4 regions of the Bacillus sp. SD127 genome follow, and region 1 is predicted to be linked to each of the others. Evidence: riboswitches for the same ligand, from Rfam matches in the RefSeq annotation. Region 1 holds a riboswitch; each other region holds the start of a gene.
The links. Region 1 has a riboswitch for thiamine pyrophosphate ahead of thiU (HMP/thiamine ABC transporter substrate-binding protein ThiU). Riboswitches for the same ligand answer to the same signal wherever they lie in the genome.
Positions count from the first base shown of each region.

Region 2: it holds a riboswitch for thiamine pyrophosphate, as region 1 does, so the genes downstream of both, ACQVGS_RS13855 (acetylornithine deacetylase) here and thiU (HMP/thiamine ABC transporter substrate-binding protein ThiU) in region 1, are expected to answer to the same signal.
Region 3: it holds a riboswitch for thiamine pyrophosphate, as region 1 does, so the genes downstream of both, thiC (phosphomethylpyrimidine synthase ThiC) here and thiU (HMP/thiamine ABC transporter substrate-binding protein ThiU) in region 1, are expected to answer to the same signal.
Region 4: it holds a riboswitch for thiamine pyrophosphate, as region 1 does, so the genes downstream of both, tenA (thiaminase II) here and thiU (HMP/thiamine ABC transporter substrate-binding protein ThiU) in region 1, are expected to answer to the same signal.

Region 1 covers NZ_CP191226.1:2,886,694-2,890,996, forward strand. The annotation lists gene ACQVGS_RS14990 (sensor histidine kinase) at 1-184, opposite strand, end outside; gene ykoG (two-component system response regulator YkoG) at 188-874, opposite strand; TPP riboswitch at 976-1,087, shown strand; gene thiU (HMP/thiamine ABC transporter substrate-binding protein ThiU) at 1,184-1,789, shown strand; gene ACQVGS_RS15005 (ECF transporter S component) at 1,786-2,385, shown strand; gene ACQVGS_RS15010 (ABC transporter ATP-binding protein) at 2,372-4,015, shown strand; gene thiX (HMP/thiamine ABC transporter permease ThiX) at 3,990-4,303, shown strand, end outside.
Region 2 covers NZ_CP191226.1:2,665,786-2,670,088, forward strand. The annotation lists gene ACQVGS_RS13850 (YlmC/YmxH family sporulation protein) at 1-104, opposite strand, end outside; gene ACQVGS_RS13855 (acetylornithine deacetylase) at 187-1,467, opposite strand; TPP riboswitch at 1,558-1,660, opposite strand; gene ACQVGS_RS13860 (ABC transporter ATP-binding protein) at 1,669-2,463, opposite strand; gene sigG (RNA polymerase sporulation sigma factor SigG) at 2,620-3,402, opposite strand; gene sigE (RNA polymerase sporulation sigma factor SigE) at 3,542-4,261, opposite strand.
Region 3 covers NZ_CP191226.1:3,325,798-3,330,100, forward strand. The annotation lists gene thiC (phosphomethylpyrimidine synthase ThiC) at 1-1,480, opposite strand, end outside; TPP riboswitch at 1,613-1,720, opposite strand; gene ACQVGS_RS17375 (Type 1 glutamine amidotransferase-like domain-containing protein) at 1,789-2,481, opposite strand; gene ACQVGS_RS17380 (hypothetical protein) at 2,583-2,807, shown strand; gene ACQVGS_RS17385 (spore coat protein) at 2,804-3,163, shown strand; gene ACQVGS_RS17390 (zinc-dependent alcohol dehydrogenase) at 3,184-4,303, shown strand, end outside.
Region 4 covers NZ_CP191226.1:3,034,445-3,038,747, reverse strand. The annotation lists gene prpE (bis(5'-nucleosyl)-tetraphosphatase PrpE) at 1-261, opposite strand, end outside; gene ACQVGS_RS15885 (monovalent cation:proton antiporter family protein) at 444-2,288, shown strand; TPP riboswitch at 2,351-2,459, shown strand; gene tenA (thiaminase II) at 2,540-3,247, shown strand; gene tenI (thiazole tautomerase TenI) at 3,225-3,842, shown strand; gene thiO (glycine oxidase ThiO) at 3,826-4,303, shown strand, end outside.

The DNA of each region.
Region 1 (4,303 bases):
CCACCCCTTGTGTTTCGGCGGTATGAAGAGCTTCGGTGATATTGTCCGTTTCATCGGCAAGACGGGCCGCATCCTTTGAGGTGAGTGCCGATGAAAAAATGAGATAGACCGCAGTATGAACCAACATTAATAAAATCAACAGCCAAATGGAAGTATACAGATGAATCTTTGTCTTCAGCTTCATCATTTACCCCTTAATGGTATAGCCGACCCCGCGTACGGTATGAATCAGCTGTTTTTCGTAAGGATAGTCCAATTTTTTTCTGATATATCTTATGTACACGTCGACGACATTTGTATCACCGATGTAATCAAACCCCCATACAGAGCTGAGAATTTGCTCCCTCGTCAGCACTTGCTGCGGATGCTTCAGCATATAGACAAGCAAATCAAATTCCCGGGGCGTTAATTCAACCTCTTTGTCTCCCCGTCTGACTTCACGTGTTTTCTCATTCACCTGCAAATCATCATATGTCAAAAATGTGCCGATATCCTCTGTTTTGCTTCCGGTTTGGCGGAGTGCCGCTCTGATTCTGGCAAGCAATTCTTCAATTTCAAACGGCTTGGTGACATAGTCATTCGCACCGATGTCAAGCCCCGTTACCTTATCTGGAACGCTGTCGCGGGCTGTTAATAAAATAACCGGTGTCTCTTGATCCGTTTTCCTCAGCCGGCGCAGCACTTCAAGCCCGCTCAACCCCGGCAGCATGACATCGAGCAGCAATAGGGAATACGAACCTTCCGTGGCCGCGTTAAGTCCTTCAGAGCCATTATGTTTGATGGTGACGCTGTATCCTTCATATTCCAATTCAAGCTGAAGGACCCTCGCGATTTTTTCTTCATCTTCCACAATTAATATGTGCCCTTTTTCCAATTCCGATCATCCTCTCATGTTCCTATATGAAAAAAATGATTTCATTGTTTACAAAATGATTCTTATCATCTATTATGATGTCAAAATAAAAAATTGTATACGGAAAGCACTAGGGGTGCTGTTATGGCTGAGATAAAGCGCGCAAAAACGCGCTTTGATCCCTTATGACCCGATCTGGATAATACCAGCGTGGGGAAGTGCAGGTTGACCGAAAGGTGTATTTTTTCGTGCGCTTACTCGATCTATGACTGCATATTCCCTAAGGATATGCAGTTTTTTATTTTACCAAAAAAACAGGAGGTCAGAGAAATGGACAACTTATGCGGTACAAGCAGAATCGCCGGATTTCGGTTTTCTTTATACCCAATGACAGATGATTTTATCAGTGTGATCAAGTCTGCGCTGAAAAAAACGGATACGTCAAAGGTTTGGACAAAGACCGATCATATCAGTACAGTTTTGCGCGGATCGATCGCTCATGTATTCGACGCCGCTAAAGCCATCTACCTGTATGCAGCAAATAGCGAAAAGCACATTGTCATGAACGGGACGTTTTCCATCGGCTGCCCGGGCGATACACAAGGAGATACATATCTGACAGCAGATGAAAAGCGAGTCAATGAAGAATCTGTTCACGACCTGAAAGCAGAGGCTCCATGCCAATTTGCACTTTATCCGATGAATGAGCCGAATTATATGGACATTATCATGAAAGCTGTTGAAATCGCTAAGGCTGACGGCACCTTTGTACAGGGTGTTCATTACGCAAGTGAGATAGACGGAGATGCACACGACGTGTTCCGGACACTGGAAGCCGCTTTCCGCATGGCAAATCAGCAAACAGCCCATGTCACCATGACCGTGAACTTCTCGGCAAACAGTCCATCAAGAAAACAGAAAGCAGGGATAAAATGAAAAGCTGGAAAGTAAAAGAAATTGTCATCATGTCTGTTATCAGTATTGTTTTTGGCATTGTGTATTTAGTATTCACCCATTTCGGGAACGTACTTGCAGGGATGTTCGGGCCCATCGCTTATGAACCGATTTACGGCATTTGGTTTATCGTGTCGGTGATTGCCGCGTACATCATTCGTAAACCGGGCGCGGCCCTTGTTTCAGAAATCATCGCAGCTCTCGTTGAATGTTTGCTGGGAAATCCTTCAGGCCCGATGGTTATCGTTATCGGCATTGTTCAAGGTCTCGGAGCAGAAGCTGTATTTCTTGCGACACGCTGGAAAGCTTATTCCCTTCCTGTGCTGCTTCTGGCGGGTATGGGGTCTTCGGTGTCCAGCTTTATTTATGATTTCTTTGTTTCCGGTTATGCGGCGTACTCACCGGGCTATCTGCTCATTATGCTTGTGATCCGTCTCGTTTCAGGTGCGGTCCTGGCCGGCCTACTCGGAAAAGCTGTCAGCGATTCTCTCGCATATACGGGTGTCTTAAACGGAATGGCACTCGGAAAGGAACTGAAAAAGAAACGGAAACGGGTATCAAATCATGCAAGCCTATAACAAGTTGCTTTCGGTTGACCGGCTTAGCTTTTCATATGAAGAAAACGAGAAACCGATTTTTCAGGATATAACGTTTGAGCTCCAAAAAGGAGAATGCGCTTTATTGTTAGGGCCGAGCGGGTGCGGAAAAAGCTCGCTTGCCCTCTGTTTAAACGGGCTTTACCCTGAAGCTTGCGACGGGATGCTGTCTGGGCATGTATTCTTATTTCAAAAAACGATCACTGACGCTGAAACCTCTGAAACAATCGCTCAGCATGTCGGAGTCGTCTTTCAGGACCCTGAGCAGCAGTTTTGTATGCTGACAGTAGAGGATGAAATCGCCTTTGGATTGGAAAATCTGCAAATCCCCCAAGAAGAAATGGTGAAGAAAATTGATGACGTTCTGGAAAAATTACACATCACTCATGTAAAGGAAAAAACGATTTCCACTCTGTCAGGGGGACTGAAGCAAAAAGTCGCGCTCGCCTGTATTTTGGCGATGGAGCCTGAGCTTATTATTCTGGATGAACCGACTTCCCTTTTAGACCCTTATTCAGCACGGGAATTCGTTCAAATGATCAAAGAGCTTCAGCAGGAAAAAGGCTTCGGCCTTCTCGTGATCGAACATCAGCTTGATGAGTGGGCGCCTTGGGTTGAAAGAACAATCGTACTGGATGGAGCAGGCAAGAAAGCCTTAGACGGGCCGACTAAGGATATGTTTCAGCATCACTCAAACATGTTAAGAACAATGGGAATCGCTGTGCCAAAAATTTGTGGCTTACAAGAAAATGTGAGCATACCGTTTACATTGTCAAAAGAAACGCTGTTCAAGGAACCCTTCCCTGCTGGGCCTGCTGAAGAAGCGGCGGTTCTTTCTGCTGAACACGCAGTGCAGGTCCAGAGCTTATCGTTTTCAAGAGGACAGCAGACCATTTTCAAAGACATCAGTTTTTCATTGCGTGCAGGCTCTTTGACGGCACTTGTCGGGCCAAACGGCACAGGAAAATCTACGCTGTTGTCTGTTCTCGCCCGTTTGCTCAAACCGAAAAGCGGCAAGATTCTTCTGCATGATAAGCCGCTGGAGTCTTACAAAGAAAAAGAGCTTCGCAAACAAATGGGATTGGTTTTCCAAAATCCAGAGCACCAGTTTGTGACTGACACAGTATATGATGAGCTGCTGTTCGGCCATGCGGCAAATGCCGAAACCGAGAAAAAAGCGCAGAACCTGCTGCAGCGTTTCGGCCTTGCACATTTGGCGGACCACCATCCGTTTGCGATCAGCCAAGGGCAAAAACGGCGGCTGAGTGTCGCCACAATGCTGATGCACGATGTAACGGTTTTGCTTTTAGACGAACCGACCTATGGCCAAGACGCCAAAACAGCCGCTGAATGCATGGAAATGATTCAGCATATCCAGACAGAAGGCACCGCTGTCCTCATGATCACACACGATATGGAGCTTGTATCTTCATATGCTGACAGCGTGCTTGTGCTTCACGGCACACATTTGGCCTTTGACGGAACACCGGAACAATTATTTTCCAGGGAAGCCGAGCTCGTCCAAAAAGCAAAGCTCACCCTCCCCCTTCGATATGAATGGATGACATACCAGCAGGAGGTGCGTGATGAAGCAGCCGTTACATCTCATTAACCCGGCAGTAAAAGCAGGGGCGGTTTTTTGCTGTGTCGTCATGCTGTCGTTTATTTACAATCCTTACACACCGGCGTGCTTTTATATCATGATTGTTGCGGGTGTCCCGTTTGCGGCCAGAATACCGCTGAAAAAATGGCTTTTGTTCACGATTCCGTTTTTGATTTTAGCATTCGGCTGCGTATGGACAGCCGCTGTTTTCGGCAAGATTCCGACGACCGCAGATAATTTTCTGTTCCAAGCCGGCCCTTTTTCGATCAACAGTGAAAATGTGGCTGTCGGCATCTC
Region 2 (4,303 bases), 220 kb from region 1:
TTTCCTGTGGTGACATTGATATCAATATCACCGATGCTCCCTAATTTTTTTCCGTTAGAGACATTGACGACATCCTTTACTTGAAATTCTGAAATGCTGATCATCCCATCACGTCCTTTTTCGGTCCTTTTTTCTAGTATATGAACGGGCGGGCTGAACCTTGTCAGCAAGGAGAAATTTTCATGATCATTGTTCTTTTTTGCGGCTGCACCAGCTTATGATGAACGTGAGCATGATTTTCGTATAATCTACGAGCTGCTCAATCGATACCTCTTCATTAACGGCATGAGCATTATATAAATCGCCCGGTCCGTATATTACGCTTGGAATACCGGCATGATAAAGCCATCCACCATCGGTTACGGTTTGAGATACGTCAATGACCGGGCGTTCCCGTTTGATCTCCTCGTGTGACGCCGTAAGGGCTAAAACGCCGGGATGAGCCGGATCAACTTCCAAGGCCGGAAAAATTTCTCCTCTTTCTTCAATCATTGAAGAGCCTCCCCATTTGAAGACAGGACGGTTTTCCCTCAGCCAAATATCACTGTCACTCAGCCTGTTGATGTAATCTTCTATTTCAGCAGCCACTTCTTCATGCGTTTCATTGGGATAAAAATGGACGGTAATCCATAATCGGCACTCATCCGCTATAAAGGCCGCATGTCTGCCTCCTTCTATAACAGCGGGATTAATTGTGTTTGTACCGGGGGTAAAGCCAGGATAGCTTTTCATAATGGCCCAATGTCGCTCCAGCTCACCGAGTCCAGAAATGATTTTTGCCATTTTTTCGATTGCGCTCGCCCCGAAGGTTCCTCCGCCAGCGTGGATCATATTCCGTCTTGTTCCATCGTGAAACGTTTGACTGCTTTTCATTTCGATCCAGCCTGTAATCACTCCGCCTTGACCTTGAATATGCATATCGCTCGTATCCGCCACAACTGCAAAGTCTGCGTGATAGCCCTTTTTGCAGCATTCAAGCGTGCCGGCCTCTCCGACTTCCTCCCCGATGACCGATTGCAGAATCAAATCGCCCGGGAGCTCAACGCCCGCTTCACGAATCAGCTTTAAAGCAAACAGCACACAGGCCATTCCGCCTTTCATATCTGAAGCGCCCCGGCCGATTAAGAAACCGTTTTTCTCACTGGGACAAAATGGGTCATGCACCCAGTCCTCGCCCTCTTTTACCTCTGCCACATCGACATGCCCATTGATGATTAAACTTTGATAGGCTGCTGAATTTGTTCCCTTTAAAACACCCACAACATTGGGATCTCCTGGATAAACGTCCCATTTGTCGATGGAAAACCCCCGTTCAAGCAAAAACTGTGCAATCCATGTTTGGATGCTGTCTGTATTTCTCGCAGGCGGCGCCGGTGTTTTAAAAGAAATCAGCGTTTTCGCAAGCTCAATGAGCTCGTCTTTTTGTTCTTCCGCTTTTTTCAGTAAAGATTCTACTTGATCAATCATGTTATCCGCTCCTATTTTTAATAGAAAAAAGCCGTTTCATATTCATGAAACGGCTTAATAAAGAAAGCAGAGTGCAAGCTGCTGCATTCTCCGCTTTTTTCACCGCTTCCCTCCGCTGGTATGATCCAGATCAGGTCAATAAGGGTTGAGACAAGCGTCTCTCTCAGCTTCGAAAGCACCCCCAGGATGAATCGTATGTTGTTATGCATTTGTTACCGGCTCAGCTCTTGTTAAAAACGGACGATCCTGATTCCATAATACACGGATCGGCGTATCAAAAAAAGAAGAAAGTGATTCGTCTGTCAGCATGTCTTTCATGTGTCCTGACCTAAAGACTTCTCCCTTTTTTAACAAGAGGGCTTTATCAAAAATCGGCAAAATTTCTTCCGCATGATGCGTAACATAAAGAATAGACGGCGCATTTTCCCTGCTTGCAATGTGCGTAATCGTATCTAACAGTTTTTCCCGGGCAATAAAATCAAGTCCTGTAACTGGTTCGTCCAGTATAAGCAGCTCCGGATCAGCCATTAGCGCTCTTGCGATTAAAGCTCTTTGTTTCTCTCCTTGAGAAAGAGTTTCGTAGCGGCGGTCGGCATAATCAATGGCTCCTAAGTCCTCGAGCAGGGCAATCGCTTTTTCTCTGATTTCCGCACTTGGTGTTTCATACAAGCCAATCGAAGCATATGCCCCGCTCAGAGCAATTTCAAAAGCTGAATCTGCCGGATACAATTTTTGCTGAAGACCCGCTGAGACAAGGCCGATTTTTCGTCTGAGTTTATCTCCCAGCTCCGTTTTTCCGAATACATGACCAAGCACCTGCATCTCGCCTGTTGTCGGAAAATAGTAAGAGCATAGCATATTTAACAGCGCAGTCTTCCCTGCTCCATTTAATCCGTAAAGCACCCAGTTCTCCTTTTCTTCTACTTTCCAATGAATATCCTTTAGTATCCATTTTCCATTCCGTTTTAGTGAGACATTGTCAAGCTGCAAAATCATTGTGGTCCTCCTCTTTCCAAACCGAATAATTGTTTTAATTTTCACAAAACTGTGTACGGACTAGGATACCTTACTTTTTCGAAAACGTAAACCGCCCGCTTCTAAATAGAAAAGCCTTTAAAACAATTTCTGTTTTAAAGGCTTTCCACGTCCATGCTATTGATGAATATTCTTATTCATTTGTTTGATTGCTGCCTTTTCCAGTCTGGACACCTGTGCTTGAGAAATCCCGATTTCTTCGGCTACTTCCATTTGCGTTTTTCCTTGGAAGAACCGTTTTCTTAAAATCATTTTTTCCCTCTCGTTCAGCCTTCTCATGCCCTCTTTCAAAGCCAGCTCTTCAATCCATTGTGTATCTTTGTTGCGTTCATCACTGATTTGATCCATGACATAAATCGGATCTCCGCCGTCATTGTAGATCGGTTCAAAAAGAGATACCGGATCTTGAATGGCGTCGAGTGCAAACACAATTTCTTCGTGCGGTACTTCAAGAACTTTGGCGATATCCTCTGCCGTCGGCTCCTTGCTTGTCTCACTGATTAACCGTTCTCTTACCTGGAGTGCCTTATATGCGATATCCCTAAGTGATCTCGAGACACGTATCGGGTTATTATCGCGTAAATACCTGCGGATCTCTCCGATAATCATAGGTACAGCGTATGTTGAAAACTTAACATTGTGGCTTAGATCAAAATTATCTATGGATTTCATTAGTCCGATGCAGCCGACTTGAAATAAGTCATCAACATACTCCCCTCTGTTATTAAATCTTTGAATGACACTTAAGACAAGACGCAAGTTCCCGTTTACAAGCTTTTCTCTGGCTGAATCATCACCTTCGTCCTGCAATTGCCTAAACAGCTTTCTCATTTCTTCATTCTTGAGTACGGGTAATTTGGAGGTATCCACCCCGCAGATTTCGACTTTATTTCTCGACACTTTTTTCCCTCCCTACAGGAGCTGCTGTACAACGTTAAGTATCTCCTCGGGTGGGAAAAATATGCACTGCACTCAAACCGAAAAATAGTCATAATTGGGAAATCCTTGTAGAATCAAGGGATTAACCCGCAAAAATTTTTTACACCATTTTGTTGAATTCTTTTCGCAATCTTTTAATGATTCTTTTTTCCAGACGGGAAATATAGGATTGGGAAATCCCCATCATATCCGCAACATCCTTTTGGGTCTTTTCCTCTTCGCCGACGAGCCCAAAACGCAGTTCCATGATTTGTTTCTCCCTCTCATTTAACTGTTCGAGCGCTTTTTTTAGAAGCTTTTTATCTACATTTGCTTCAATGTCCTTTGTGATGATGTCGTCATCCGTGCCCAGCACATCAGAAAGCAGAAGCTCATTGCCGTCCCAATCAATATTAAGCGGTTCATCAAAAGAAACTTCTGAACGGATTTTGTTGTTTCTCCTTAAATACATCAGGATTTCATTCTCGATACAGCGAGAGGCATATGTAGCCAGCTTGATTTTCTTTTCCGGATTGAAGGTATTCACAGCTTTGATTAATCCAATGGTGCCGATGCTGATTAAATCTTCAATATTAATTCCCGTGTTTTCAAATTTCCGTGCGATATAGACGACAAGCCGCAGGTTGCGTTCGATCAAAATAGCGCGGGCCGCCTGGTCGCCGCTTGGGAGCTTCATTAATAGAACCTGCTCCTCGTCTTTTGATAATGGCGGCGGCAAAGCTTCACTCCCTCCTATGTAATACACTTCATCGCTTTTTAAGCCCAGTTTCATCAGCAGCTTATACCAGAGGTGCGTCAACCGCAATTTAAGTTTTTTCATCTTCCTCTCCCTTCTAAATGTCACGTCTTATGAGTATGATAA
Region 3 (4,303 bases), 440 kb from region 1:
GTATTTGCGCTCCTGGATGCCCTTTTGCAAGGTCAGCCGCATGCGCCGCAATTTTGTATGTAATAACCCCTTCCCGCACATCTTCACGGTTTGGCAGCCCGAGATGCTCCTTCGGCGTCACATAACACAGCATGGCCGTACCGTACCAGCCGATCATCGCCGCTCCGATCGCTGATGTAATGTGGTCATAGCCCGGTGCAATATCCGTCGTCAGCGGCCCTAGCGTGTAAAAAGGCGCTTCTTTACAGATTTCCATTTGTTTATCGACGTTCTCCTTGATTTTATGCATCGGCACATGACCCGGCCCCTCAATCATCACCTGAACATCATGCTTCCAGGCAATTTGCGTGAGTTCTCCGAGAGTCTCTAATTCAGCAAACTGCGCTTCGTCATTGGCATCGGCAATTGACCCTGGGCGAAGCCCGTCTCCAAGAGAAAAGGCAATATCATACGTCTTCATAATTTCACAGATTTCTTCAAAATGAGTATACAGAAAGCTTTCCTTATGATGAGCCAGACACCACTGTGCCATAATCGCTCCTCCGCGTGACACAATTCCCGTTGTCCGTTTAGCAGTTAGCGGCACATATCGCAGCAAAACACCCGCGTGAATCGTAAAATAATCCACACCCTGTTCAGCCTGCTCAATCAGCGTGTCACGGTAGATTTCCCACGTTAAATCCTCCGCTACACCGTTTACTTTTTCAAGCGCTTGATAGATCGGAACGGTGCCAACAGGAACCGGGCAATTTCGGATAATCCATTCACGCGTCGTATGAATATCTTTCCCCGTGGAAAGATCCATCATCGTATCTGCTCCCCAGCGAATCGCCCACGTCATTTTTTCCACTTCTTCTTCAATCGAAGATGTAACTGCTGAATTCCCGATATTCGCGTTAATTTTCACATGGAAATTTCGGCCGATAATCATTGGTTCACTTTCCGGATGATTAATATTTGCTGGAATAATCGCCCGGCCGCTGGCTACTTCATCTCTGACAAATTCGGGAGACACATGCTCACGAATAGCGATAAACTCCATTTCAGGGGTAATTATCCCCTTTTTCGCATAATGCATTTGAGTGACATTTTGGCCCGTTTTCGCCCGCAGCGGTTTCCGTTTTAACCCGGGATAGCTTACATTAGGGTTAGCCTTTTTATAGCCGTTGTCTTCTGGCTTCACAGCACGTCCATTGTATTCTTCAACATCGCCGCGCCCAGTGATCCACTTGTGCCGAAGCGGTTTTAAACCTTCTTGAATATTAATTTTTACATCGGGGTCCGTATACGGTCCGCTTGTATCATAGACACGAACCGGCGCGTTTTCCTCTTCGCCGAATGATCCTGTTGTCGGACTGAGTTCAATTTCTCTCATCGGCACTTGAATATCCGGCGAAGCCCCCTCTACATATACTTTTTTACTCCCCGAAAAACTCGACATAATGGAAATGTTGGCTTGCTGCACTGAATGATTTTGCATCACTTATCCTTCCCCTCTCTTTGTTTGAAAGGACAAAATCAAGCCCATAACCAGCACAAAAAACCGGATTCAATTGAATGAACCCGGTTACAGTCAGAAAGAAACATATTATTGCAGTATTCAGCAATAATAAAAACAATTCCTCTACTTCCCCACGCTGGTACGAACCAGATCAGGTCCAAAGGGTTAAGAAGCATATCTTCTCTCTCAGCCCGTCAGCGGGCACCCCCAGTAACTATTAATTTCGCACTTATCGTATCATAAAAACAAACTGAAAAAAAGAGCAATGTATAAAATATTCAGCAAATTCAAGACAAATATGTAATCGGCAATGCTATTTCAGAGATTTCATTTTCATGAAGCACCACCTGATACGCATTTGCATCAGATCTTGAACTCACAGCCTGAAAAAAATGATCATCAATAAAATGAAGAGCTGCTCCATCATCCGCCGCATAACCGCTGCTCAACGCTTTCTCTGATATCATGTGATGATATGTAGGTCTCCGATCCTTTTCTCCATCATAATGAGGACAAAAACTGCCTTGCAAAAAACCCAAGCTTTTCAAACCGGTCAGCGGTCCGGCAGAATCCGTCACACCTTCTTCAAACCAGCAGATCGCACCTGCACTTAATCCCGCTAAAATAATCCCGTTCTCCCAAGCTTTTTTCAATATGTGATCCAGTCCCCACTCCTTCCACAGCACCAGCAAATTTCTTGTATTTCCCCCGCCGACATAAATCACATCTTTCTCCATAATAAAGGAGGCTAAATCTGTTGTCGGCGGCTTAAATAAAGACAAATGAGACGGGTCACAATCAAGCTTTTGAAAAGCATGGTAAAACCGCTGAACATAGTTCTCCGCATCCCCGCTTGCCGTTGGCAAAAAACAAATGCGAGGTGAGGGCTGCTTTGACTGATTAATGATAAATTGATCAAGAACCAGATGATCTGGTTCCATTGAAAAACCTCCGCCGCCCATCGCAATAATCTGTTTCATCATCCGACTCCCCCAAGAAAATATTTTACCCATTATAGCACTTTCGCATAAAAGCATGATACAAGGTAAAAATACCTTTGAATCAGGAGGTGACCGAAAAAATGGAACAAGACCGTTTGGCAAACCACGAAACAGTTGATTTACACGAAATCCTCAACTTCAAAACCGTATGTTTACTTAAATCAAAAATGATGCAGGGACTGGTGTTCGATCAGGAACTGAGAGCCCTTATGGAGAAGGATGTACAGCAGTCTGTACGGGACGTAACTGAGCTTCAGAGCCTCTATCAAAAGGCCCCGACAATAACAGGAGGTGACTATCATTGAACGATTTCTTAGACCCGAAAAACGCAAAAGGCATGCCTGACCTTGCTGATTCAGCACTTGCCCTAGATTTCTTAATTTCCGTAAAAACCGGTATCAAAAATTATGCTGTCGCCATCACGGAAACCGCAAGCCCAGAACTCAGAACAGCATTGCGCAATCAATTAGACGCCGCTATTTACCTGCACGGAGAACTATCACAGCTCATGATGGAAAAAGGCTGGCTTTTCCCTTCTGACTTGGACAAACAATTTCAAATCGATATGAAATCAGCACAAACAGCCGTTGATATCGCCGGACTAAAACTTTTCCCCGATAACACGAACCGTCTCGGAACATTCGCAACGCCCGATCACTAAACAATAAGGAGACATCATGAATGAAAGCTGTTACGTATCAAGGCATTAAAGACGTCCGCGTCAAAGAAGTAAAAGCGCCAGAAATCAAAAAACCTGATGATATCATCGTCAAACTGACAACCACAGCAATCTGCGGATCTGATTTACACCTAATTCACGGCATGGTTCCCAATTTTCCTGAAGATTATATCATCGGCCATGAACCAATGGGCATTGTTGAAGAAACAGGCCCCGACGTTCACAAGGTTAAAAAAGGCGATCGTGTCATCATACCGTTTAACGTCAGCTGCGGCGAATGTTTTTTCTGCAAAAACCAGCTTGAAAGCCAATGTGACAATTCAAATGCAAACGGCGAAGTCGGCGCTTATTTTGGCTATTCAGACTCAGCAGGCGGCTATCCCGGAGGCCAGGCTGAATACATGCGCGTCCCCTATGCTAACTTCACTCCCTTTAAACTGCCTGATGACTGTGAAGTAGAAGATGAGAAATTAGTATTGCTTTCAGACGCTATGTCGACAGCCTATTGGAGCGTAGACAACGCAGGAGTAAAAGAGGGAAATACCGTCATTATTCTCGGCTGCGGTCCTGTCGGGCTGCTCGCGCAAAAATTCGCATGGATGAAAGGCGCCAAAAGAGTCATTGCAGTGGATTATGTAGACTATCGCCTTCAGCACGCAAAAAAAACAAACAATGTAGAAATCGTTAATTTCGAGCATCATGAAAACGCTGGTTCATATTTGAAAGAAATCACACAGGGCGGTGCAGATGTCGTCATCGACTGCGTCGGAATGGACGGCAAAATGTCCCCGCTTGAATTTCTCGCCACCGGTGTTAAAATGCACGGCGGAGCCATGGGTGCGCTGGTAACGGCGGCACAGGCTGTCAGAAAATGCGGCACAATTCAAGTGACAGGTGTGTACGGAATGAGATACAATGCATTTCCATTCGGAGACATCTTCCAAAGGAACGTAAATATTAGAACCGGCCAAGCCCCCGTCATTCATTATATGCCGTACCTGTATGAACTGATTGCTACAGGTAAAGTAGATCCGGGCGACATCATTACCCATGTTCTGCCGTTAGATCAAGCAAAGCACGGTTATGAGGTGTTTGATACGAAAACAGACGGAGCCATTAAAG
Region 4 (4,303 bases), 150 kb from region 1:
TCCTTTTAAGTAGCGGTACAGCTTGTTGCAATGATTTCCCGGGACATAACGCACTGCTCCTTGTTCATAAGCGCCGGCTACAAAGCGGATGACTTCAATTGATTTAGGGCCTCGGTCTGTCAAATCCCCGGCAAAAACAAGCATCCTGCCTTCATCATGTACAGGCAATCCATTTTTTATTGTGTATCCAAGTTTTTCTATCAGGGCTGTCATTTCATCATAGCAGCCATGAATATCGCTGATGATATCGTAGTAAGCCATGCAGCATCCTCCTTACTCATGATTTTATTTATTATGAAGCAAATTGCTGTGAGTCATCACCAGCTTTTATGTGCAAATTATAGAAGAATCATTTTCTGAAAAAAATGAGACCTTATTACTTTATTTTTCATCATCACCCTTGTTAAAATCGCGTTATGTTTTTTTAAAAGGAGGTTCAGATTATGGCGCATACATCTGTCGCATCATTAGTTGTCGTACTTATCGTTGCATTTTTAACTCCCATCCTTTTGCATCGGTTTAAACTCAGCATCCCTGTTGTAGTTGCTGAAATTATTATGGGATTGATTATAGGAAAAAGCGGTCTTAATTTAGTTGTGGAGGGTGATACTTGGCTTCAGACGCTCTCTATGCTGGGATTTATCTTTTTAATGTTTTTAAGCGGGCTTGAAATTGATTTTTCATCCTTTGAGAGAGGAAAGAAAAAACAGTTTCTGCAAAACGGCAAGGAAGCACCCAATACATTTGTCACAGCATCCATTATTTTTATCGGTATTTTTATTTTATCATTGCTGCTGTCCTATGGGTTCGTCTTGGCCGGATTTATCCAAAATGCTTTTTTAATGACGCTTATTATTTCTACGATTTCGTTAGGTGTTGTTGTTCCAACCTTAAAGGAAGAACGGATCATGGATTCAAACATCGGGCAGATTATCCTGCTTGTTGCTGTGATTGCTGACTTGGTCACTATGATTCTTCTTGCTGTATTTTCTTCTCTATACGGAGAGGACAGCGGAAACATGTGGCTCTTGATGATCCTGTTCGCAGCCGGAGTAGTGCTTTACTTCTTCGGCCGGGTCTTCAAACACCGTTCTTTTGTTCAATCCATGTCAAAAGGGACGATCCAGATCGGGACTCGTGCTATTTTCACCTTAATTATCGTACTGGTGGCTCTGTCTGAATCACTGGGGGCAGAAAATATTCTCGGCGCTTTCTTAGCGGGCGTGCTTGTTTCCCTGCTCTCGCCGAACAAGGAACTGGTTCAGCAGCTTGATTCCTTCGGCTACGGGTTCTTAATACCGATTTTCTTTGTGATGGTCGGTGTAAAATTGGATATTTGGACACTTTTTCAGGACCCGAAAATTTTAGTGATGATTCCGCTGTTGCTTATGGCGCTGTTAGTAAGCAAAATTCTTCCTGTCCTGTACTTGAAGAAATGGTATGATAACCGCACAATATTGGCGTCTGGTTTCCTGCTGACATCAACGCTTTCTCTTGTGATTGCCGCTGCGACAATCGGCCAGCAGCTTCATGTAATCAGCGCAAATATGTCAGGAGCGCTTACGCTGGTGGCGGTTATTGCAAGTATTTTTACGCCGGTCGGTTTTAAAAAGCTGTACAAAAAACAGGAGCAGCCGGAGGAGAAAAAGAAGATCACATTTATCGGCGCTAATCAAATGACACTGCCTGTGACACTTGAATTGCCTGAGAGCGAGTATAAAGTGCGTGTCGTGCACGTTTATCAAGAAAACGCTGAGGAAAAGCTGTCAGACTCAGTATTTTCCGTCGAAACGATTTCTGATTATGAGCATCAAACCCTTGAATCACTCGGTATATTTGATACAGAAATCCTTGTGGTGGCGACAGGGGATGAAGACATGAATACGGACATCGCACTATACGCCAAAGAAAAAGGAACAGAAAGAGTCATTGCCAGCACCGGATCACCGGAGAACGAAGCGAAATTGAAAGAGCAGGGCATCAGCATCTTTTCCATCTTGCTGTCGACCAAAACGCTGCTTCGCGCGCTGATAGAAGCGCCTGGCGTCATGAAACTGCTCACGAACCAAGAGTCCTCGCTGTATCAAATTAATATGGAAAACAGCAAATACGACGGCGTGATTCTCCGTGAATTCCCTTTAACAGGCGATGTGATTTTTGTCAGGATTTTCCGAGGTGTCGACAGCATTGTTCCTCACGGCGATACAAGGCTGAAAATCGGAGACCGCTTAATTGTCACCGGATCACGCGGGTACGTAACGGATCTTAAGAAAACATTGGAAGGATAATATCTTGACCAAATAAGGATTCGTGTTAATATAGAGGTGCAGAACAATTCAATATGTATTCGTAAAACCACTAGGGGTGTCCTTTATAAGGGCTGAGATAAAAGTGTGACTTTTAGACCCTCATAACTTGAACAGGTTCAGACCTGCGTAGGGAAGTGGAGCGGTATTTGTGTTATACAACTATGCCAATTCCAAACCACTTTTCCTTGCGGGAAAGTGGTTTTTTTATTAACAGACAGGGGGAATGACGTGTGAAGTTTTCAGAAGAATGCCGCAGTGCAGCCGCAGAATGGTGGGAAGGCAGCTTTGTCCATCCATTTGTTCAGGGGATCGGTGACGGAACTCTCCCGATCGACCGCTTTAAATATTACGTGCTTCAGGATTCTTACTATTTAACTCATTTTGCAAAGGTGCAATCGTTCGGTGCCGCTTATGCAAAGGATCTTTATACAACAGGACGCATGGCCAGCCATGCTCAAGGTACATATGAAGCGGAGATGGCGCTTCATCGCGAGTTTACGGAGCTTTTGGAAATCAGTGAGGAAGAACGGAAGTCATTTAAGCCATCTCCTACCGCTTACTCCTATACATCCCATATGTACCGTTCGGTTTTGAGCGGGAATTTTGCAGAAATCTTGGCAGCTCTTCTCCCGTGCTATTGGCTTTATTATGAGGTTGGTGAGAAATTGCTGACATGTGATCCGGGGCATCCGATTTACCAGAAGTGGATTAGCACATACGGCGGTGACTGGTTCAGACAGCAGGTGGAAGAACAAATTAACCGCCTGGATGAGCTGGCGGAAAACAGCACAGAGGAAGTGCGTGCCAAGATGAAAGAGAATTTCGTTATTTCGAGCTATTATGAATATCAGTTCTGGGGAATGGCTTATCGAAAAGAAGGCTGGTCAGACAGCGGCGTAAAAGAGGTGGAAGGGCTTGGAGCTGCACGCCATAACTGATGACCGCAAGCCGGTTGAAGATCTAATGAGATCAATTATAGCCATTCAGGATGAGGTTGATTTCATCCATATTCGTGAACGGTCTAAATCGGCGGCTGACATTTTGAAACTGCTGGAGCTTATTTCTGAAGGCGGTGTTGATAAGCAAAAGCTGGTGATGAATGGCCGGGTTGATATTGCGCTTTTTTCAAATATTCACCGCGTTCAGCTGCCGAGCAGCAGCTTTTCGCCGAAACAAGTAAGAGCCAGATTTCCTCACCTGCACATTGGGCGATCGGTGCATTCACTGGAGGAAGCGCTTCAGGCAGAAAAGGAAGACGCTGATTATGTTTTGTTCGGCCATGTGTTTGAAACGGATTGCAAACAAGGCCTTGATGGCAGAGGCGTGTCTTTGCTTTCAGAAATCAAACAGAGGATCTCGATTCCGGTTATTGCAATTGGCGGAATGACACCTGCCAGATTAAGAGAAGTGAAACAAGCAGGTTCAGACGGTATCGCTGTCATGTCCGGAATTTTTTCTTCCGATGATCCTTTGGAAGCTGCCAGACGATATTCCCGCAAGCTAAAGGAGATTCAGTATGAAAAGGCATTATGATGCAGTTGTCATTGGAGGCGGAATTATTGGTTCCGCGATAGCTTATCAGTTGGCAAAAGAAAAGAAAAACACCGCATTGCTTGAAAGCGGAACAATCGGCGGCAGAACAACAAGCGCCGCGGCAGGGATGCTTGGCGCCCATGCCGAGTGCGAGGAGCGGGATGCGTTTTTTGATTTCGCCATGCACAGTCAGCGTTTGTATCAGGGTCTTGGAGAGGAGCTACTTGCCTTATCCGGCATTGATATCAGAAGGCATGAAGGCGGTATGTTTAAGCTTGCATTCTCCGAAGAAGACGTGTCCCGCTTGAGACGGATGGACGATTTGCATACTGTCAGCTGGCATACAAAAGAAGAAGTGCTGGAAAAAGAGCCGTATACGGCCGGTGAGATTTACGGGGCGAGCTTTATTCAGGACGATGTTCATGTTGAGCCTTATTTTGTGTGCAAGGCATACGCTAAAT